DNA from 2 places in the Spirosoma sp. KCTC 42546 genome. Region 1 is predicted to be linked to the other one. Evidence: riboswitches for the same ligand, from Rfam matches in the RefSeq annotation. Region 1 holds a riboswitch; the other holds the start of a gene.

What was found. Region 1 has a riboswitch for cobalamin ahead of metE (5-methyltetrahydropteroyltriglutamate--homocysteine S-methyltransferase). Riboswitches for the same ligand answer to the same signal wherever they lie in the genome.
Region 2: linked by a shared signal. The riboswitch ahead of EXU85_RS01850 (TonB-dependent siderophore receptor) and the one ahead of metE (5-methyltetrahydropteroyltriglutamate--homocysteine S-methyltransferase) in region 1 are both predicted to bind cobalamin.

Annotation. Positions count from the first base shown of each region.
Region 1 covers NZ_CP041360.1:1,277,417-1,280,840, reverse strand. Annotated here, with positions in the region: gene metE (5-methyltetrahydropteroyltriglutamate--homocysteine S-methyltransferase) at 1-1,460, opposite strand, end outside; cobalamin riboswitch at 1,621-1,832, opposite strand; gene EXU85_RS05130 (DUF6660 family protein) at 1,869-2,258, shown strand; gene EXU85_RS05125 (TonB-dependent receptor) at 2,329-3,424, shown strand, end outside.
Region 2 covers NZ_CP041360.1:413,164-416,587, forward strand. Annotated here, with positions in the region: gene EXU85_RS01845 (pitrilysin family protein) at 1-738, shown strand, start outside; cobalamin riboswitch at 832-1,117, shown strand; gene EXU85_RS01850 (TonB-dependent siderophore receptor) at 1,324-3,135, shown strand; gene EXU85_RS01855 (YncE family protein) at 3,139-3,424, shown strand, end outside.

The DNA.
Region 1 (3,424 bases):
TGTTCGGTTTCGGTTCGAATGAAATCTTCGTACTGCTCCAGGGTTAATTCGCCTTTTTTAAACTTCGCGCGGTTGGCTCGAACGGATTCCGTTTGGGGAAATGAACCAATTGTTGTTGTTGGAAACAGTGGCAATTGCAGTCGCTCCTGTTGCAGTGGTTGCCGTTGGGCAAACGAGTCCTGACGCTGCGCATCTTTCTCCGTCAGTTGACTCAGACGTGCCTGCACAGCCGGGCGGTTTATCAGCGTCGATTGCCAGCGGGCGATTAGGGCCGTTTGGTTAGTTGCCAATGTTGCGGTTGCCTGCGCGTTCGTCGGCTCCCGGAACAGCGTCACCAGGGTTGCTACTTCATCCAGTTTCTGCCGGGCGAAGGCCATCCACTGCTTGATTTCGGGCGTTAGCCCCTGCTCGTTCGTTTCTGAATTTAAATCGCAGGGAACGTGTACCAGCGAACACGACGGCGCAATGAGAATTCGGTTCTGTCCAATTTTTTCGACAGCTCGTTGAATCGTTGCCCGCGAGGTTTCCAGGTTATTGATCCAGATGTTACGGCCATCAACCACACCCAGCGACAGGCGTGTTTGTTTATGGACAAAATCGGTTTGCAAAATATCGTCCAGCTGATTTGGGCAACGGACCAGATCCAGATGCAACGCATCGACCGGTAATTGACTAACCAGATTCAGATTGGCTCCGTAGCACTCGAAATACGAAGCCAACAGCAGCTTGAGTTTCGGAAATTGAAGCCGAAGCCGGTTGTAGGTTTTGGCAAAAGCCGCCCGTTGATCATCCGTCAGATCCAGTGAGAGTGTAGGTTCATCGAGCTGAATCCAGTCGGCACCCTGCTCCTGTAGGCGGCTCAGGATGACCTCGTAGACTGGCAATAACCGATCGAGCAAATCGAGCCGATCAAAGCCAGGCTCTTTCTCTTTGCCAAGTAACAGGTACGAAACCGGCCCCAGCAATACGGGTTTGGGCGTGGTGCTCAGTGTTTGTCTCGCTTCTTCGAATTCGTCGAAAAGTTTCTCAGAGAGCAGCGTAAACGCCTGATCGGCAGTAAACTCCGGCACGATGTAATGATAATTGGTATCGAACCACTTGGTCATTTCCATCGCTTTCAGGTCCAGCCCGTTCTGCTGGTACCCCCGCGCCATAGCGAAGTACAGCGTTAGTAGATCAGCATCAGCCTGATGCGACTGATCGAGCAGCGGCCGAAACCGCTTCGGTATCGCGCCAACGGTCAGGGACATATCGAGTACCTGATCGTAGAACGAAAAGTCGTTGCAGGGAACCAGCGTAATGCCAGCCTGCTGTTGGGTCAGCCAGTTATCCTGTCGAATGCGTCGACCGGCGTCCTGAAGCTGCTCAGTGGTGATTTTGTTGGCCCAGAATTGTTCACAGGCCCGTTTGAGTTCGCGGTGGCTACCGATTCGTGGATAGCCGAGATTGTGTGCGATCATGTTGTTACTAGATAAAATGGTTGATCGCGTTCGATGCCGAACTCCATACGCCTACCACTACATCAGAGAATTATCAACACGACACACCGCTTCCGTCCTCGGGGAGAGGGCGGGAAAAGAACGAGATGGTCAATCTTGATAAACCCAATTTCGTGTGGGCGTAATCAGCAAAGCTAAGGGCAAGTCTCCTGGCTTGTGACGGTATTTGCCGTCCTTCTCATCCCATCGGCGAACCGTTTCGGGACAATGGACATCGAGGGCAAACCCTTTTCTAAATGGTCACTGACAGTAGCAACGTCTGCTCGTGAATTTCACACGATTCCTTTTTCATTTCCTGAACCTCTCAGGAAAACCATTAGCTTGTTTGACGGAAAACAAAGAACGTTAGGACAAACTAACCGCATTGTGGTGGCAAAAACAAGCGTTCATCCCTTTTTGACTACCTGTTGCATTCGCCCGCCCGCTACCTTTGCTGGCATGAAAGCGATCGTGTGTCTTTTTTCGTTCTGGCTCTTGCTGCTGACCGGCCTACCCTGCCCGGATGCAGATTGCCATGCGCAACCGGACCAGACAGCCAGCACATCCACTTCGCACTCAACCGACGACCACGGACATAAAGCACCCTGTAGTCCATTCTGTCATTGCACCATTTGTCTCGGCTTTTCAATTCCCCGTTCGTTCAGCTACATGCTTTCGCTGGTTCCAAATTCAACTGCTCCTGACGAGCAGGCCTTTGTTTATCAGTCGCCTAGCCATTCCGATGTAGCGCTCGCCATCTGGCAGCCGCCTAAAGTATAACCGTTTTTCATGGATTTTCTCCCGGCTGGTCATCCATCAGTCGGCATGTTCCATTTATTCTCCCTACAGGATGAAAAACGTTATTCTATTTCTATTCTTTTCTTACATTGCTTTGGGTGGTAGTACGGCACTTCCACAAGATACCCTACGGATTTCTGTCCGTCACGCCCTCACCAAACAAGCTATTCCCGGTGCTACAATTCTATTGGTTGGCACCTCAATCGGCGCAGCTACCGATACCGCTGGTTTCACACAGATGAAACTACCGCCATCCGGCCCTTATCGGTTACGAATTTCGGCCGTTGGCTTTCAATCCATCCATCATACCATCGCAAGTCCTGGTACGGATACCCTTCAGGCTCTACTCGATCCCTCCGTAGAAGCGCTGGAGGAAATTACGGTTTCCTCTACCCGAAGCGGGCGAAGTGTTGCCGACGAACCAACACGTGTTGAAGTGATCGACGGCGAGGAGCTGGACGAAAAGGCGAATATGCAGCCCGCAAATATTGCGGTTATTTTGCGCGAAAGTCCGGGAATTCAAGTGCAACAAACATCCGTCACATCAGCCAATGCTACGTTTCGGATCCAGGGGCTGGATGGGCGGTACACGCAATTGCTGCAGGACGGGTTGCCACTTTATAGTGGATTTTCGAGCGGCCTGAGCCTGATGCAGGTGCCACCCCTGAATTTGAAACAGGTTGAACTTGTGAAAGGCTGTCAATCAACCTTATACGGTAGTGGTGCTATTGCTGGATTAGTCAATCTAGTCACGAAAGAACCTACCCGCGAGCGCGACCTGTCCTTTCTGATTAACGGCACGACTGCCTTTGGTCTTGACCTGAACGCCTATTATGCCCAGCGCAACGAAAAAGTAGGGCTCACGTTTTACGCCACCCGTAATCTGCAGCGCGTGTACGATGTCAACAACGATCAGTTTTCGGACCTCCCGCAAACGGCTCGTACAACCATCCAGCCTAAATTCTTCTGGTATCCAAACGCTACCACAACGGTTTCGGCAGGCATAATCTGGGTGAATGAACATCGGATAGGTGGTTATCTGCCATCCATTCGGAGTGAACCCACAACTGGGTATACCGAAGCCAATGACTCCCGACGGCTAGCTACTCAGTTTCGGCTGGAAAAACGGTTTAGTAACGATGCCCTAT
Region 2 (3,424 bases), 860 kb from region 1:
GGCGATTTTACGACGGCGGAAATGAAAAAACGGATCACCGACTTGTTTGGAAACTGGAAAACGGCAGCCGCAACATCACCTGCCCTGACAGAGCCAACGTTCTCATTCGATAAGAATCGGGTTTTATTAGTGAACAAGGATGATGCCCGTGAAACAACCTTTTTGATTGGGGGTAAAGGCATCACGCAGAGTAATCCAGATTTTATTCCAGTAACCGTTGTTAATACAATTTTGGGTGGACGATTTACCTCCTGGCTGAACGATGCTTTGCGCGTAAATTCAGGTCTGACCTATGGTGCAGGCAGCCGTTTCGGTACGTATCGTAAGAGCGGTACTTTTGCCATTTCGACATTTACTAAAGTCAGTACCACCACGCAGGCCATTGATATGGCGTTGCAGGTGCTTGATAGCCTGCATAAAACGGGCATCGACGAAAAGACGCTCGCATCGGCTAAAAACTACGTTAAAGCAGACTTTCCACCGAAATACGAATCCGCTAGTGAGCTATCAAATCTGCTGACGGATATGTTCAGCCTGGGCTTTGATGAATCGTTTATCAATAACTTTCAGAAGAATGTTGATGGGTTAACCGTGGCTAAAACGCGCCAGATCATTGATCAATATTTCCCGAAAAATAACCTCCAATTCGTGTTGGTCGGTAAGGCTGAAACTATTCGGGATAAAGTGAAAAAATACGGAACCGTTACCGAGAAAGAAATAAAAGCCGACGGGTTTTAAACGTACTTGAACACAGAGGAGCGGAGTACACTGAGAGGGTTTGCCTGACAGATTTCTTTTTGTACTCTGTGTCTCTGTGTTTAAATTCCCCTACCTTTGCCCTGAGTTTTTGGTGCCTTATGTCGCTTCATAGCGACTTTCAAGGCTTAAAAGGGAAGTTGGTGCAACGCCAACACTGTCCCCGCAACTGTAAGTCTTATTGAATGTATAATTTATAATGTAGAGTGAATAATGGTGTTACAGCCATTTTACATTGATCATTATTCATTGTCCATTAAAAATCGGTTCATTCTTCGTAGCCACTGTGCTGATTATCAGTATGGGAAGGCCAGAGCCGACGAGACGAGTCAGGAGACCTGCCAAAGACCATCCGTTGTTCTGGTGTTCGGAGGAAACGCCCCAACCGCGTGCTGTTGACGCACAATTTGTTCAGAAGTTATAGTGGTAAAACAAGCCCTTCATTGGTGGGTACTGATTCTGGTTACTGGCCTGTTAATAGGTCATACCGGTTTCGCACAAACGGATTCCTCTAGGGTCACGTCTAGGAATCAGTTGGGAACAGTTGTGTCGCTATCGGCAGTAACTGTGCGTGCTATTGCACCCGAACGGTTCCTGGCGGGCCAGAAACTTCAGCGTATTGATTCAATAACGCTAGTTCAATTTCGATTTGGCTCCTTAACCGATCTATTAGCGCTTAATACACCTTTGGCCTTTAAAAACTATGGGCCCGGACAATTGGCTACGGTTGCCTTTCGCGGTACATCGGCCAATCATACCGCCGTACTTTGGAATGGTATCAATATCAACCAGCCTAATCTTGGCCAGACGGATTTCTCTACCCTACCCGTTGCCGGTTTCGATCGGTTAGCCGTTCAATATGGTTCCTCGGCCAGCACAGTTGGTTCCGATGCGGTAGGAGGGAGTATTCTCCTCGGCAGTACTCCCGGCTGGCAATCAGGCGTACGAGCAACGACTGGTCAACAGTTTGCTAGTTTTCGGAATAATAAGATGCAGCTAGGTATTCGCTATGCATCGGCATTGGGGCAGAGTTGGAAACTGTCGGGTAAGACGTTTGCGTATCTAAACCAGTTCAGTAACGACTATCCGTACACCGAACGGCAGCATTATTTTCTGGAACCCTCGACAACGGCGCAACGTGGATTCATACAGGATCTTTATTTTCTCCATAAAAGTGGTCGGCAAATTTCAGTCAATGCCTGGTTGACCGACAATGACCTGATTATTACTCCCCAGGATACCATAGCCCGGGAACGTACCCGAACGAAATCGGCGCGACTGCTGGCTACTTATGAAGCGAATCGTATGACTTTCCGGGTAGGCTGGATTCGCGATGTGCTGGACTATGCGAAAGGCAACTTCGATACGCCAAGCCATACCGAAACGGAGCGGCTTATTAGTCGGGCCGAGCGTGAGTTTTCGCTCGTATCAACGAATACCAAACAACTGAACCTACGGATTGGGGGCGAGTGGTCGCATTACCGTACCCGAACGGATGGCTATGGTGGACAACTAATTCAGGAAGATCGGGGGGATATATATGCGCTACTACGTTTTCAAACAACACGTTGGTTAGTGTCAGCTAATATTCGGCAAGCGTTTGTAATGCGGTTTAATCCACCGCTTACGCCTTCGCTTGGGGCTGAATACCAACTTGTTCAGCATAGTCGATTTAAGCTCACTGCCAAGGGTTCGATAAGTCGAAATTACCGCGTACCAACTTTGAATGAACGCTACTGGATTGAGTTAGGCAACCCAAATCTGTTGCCTGAAAGTGGGCTGAATTTCGAAGCTGGCTTGGCCGCAAATGCATCCTTGTCTGATCGGGTTAACCTAACTGCAGAGTTAACAGGCTACCATAACCGGGTTGATAACTGGACATATTGGAATCCGACTACCAATTACCATGTCGAAAATCTGCAATTAGTCGTTGCGCGAGGGTTCGAATTTAACACCAGTTTGACCTATGCACAGAATATCTGGCGAATGGGACTGCGGCTCGGTTACGCCCTAACGCGTTCCTCACAGGAGCGAGCCTATAACGCCTATTCTCAGGATGTTATCGGGAAGCAGTTGGTCTATGTGCCCATTCACACTGGTACGCTCAATACATATTTACAATATGGACAAACACGCCTTAGTGTACAAATGCAGGCCAATTCGCGCCGGTACATAACCTTTGACAATAGCCAGTTTTTTAAAGGGGTAATGCTAACCAATGTGCTTTTAGAGCATACCGCTAAACTAGGGCCAGCGCCGATTCGCATTCAGGGACAAGTCAATAATGTATTCGATGCACTGATACTGGGAGTGAGTCGAAACGCGTTTCCGGGCCGAAACTGGGCAATAAATCTCATTATCAATTTTCCTTCTTTATAATTCATGAAAAATCAATTGACGAAATCAATTGCAATTGGGCTGGTGGCCTTAAGTGTCTGGAACTGTAAAACCTCCGATCCAGAACTAATGCCCTATGAATCAGGTGTATTTATTTTGAATTCAGGTAATTTCTCCAGTAATAATGGAACGGTTTCGTTTTTGTCGCGTAACAGTAACACGGTTGCTACTAATATTTTTCAAACGGCCAATCCTTCCTTAGCCTTAAGCGGAGGAGTACAGGGTTATACAGAAGTAAACGGTAAAGGGCTGATTCTGGTGGACAACAGCA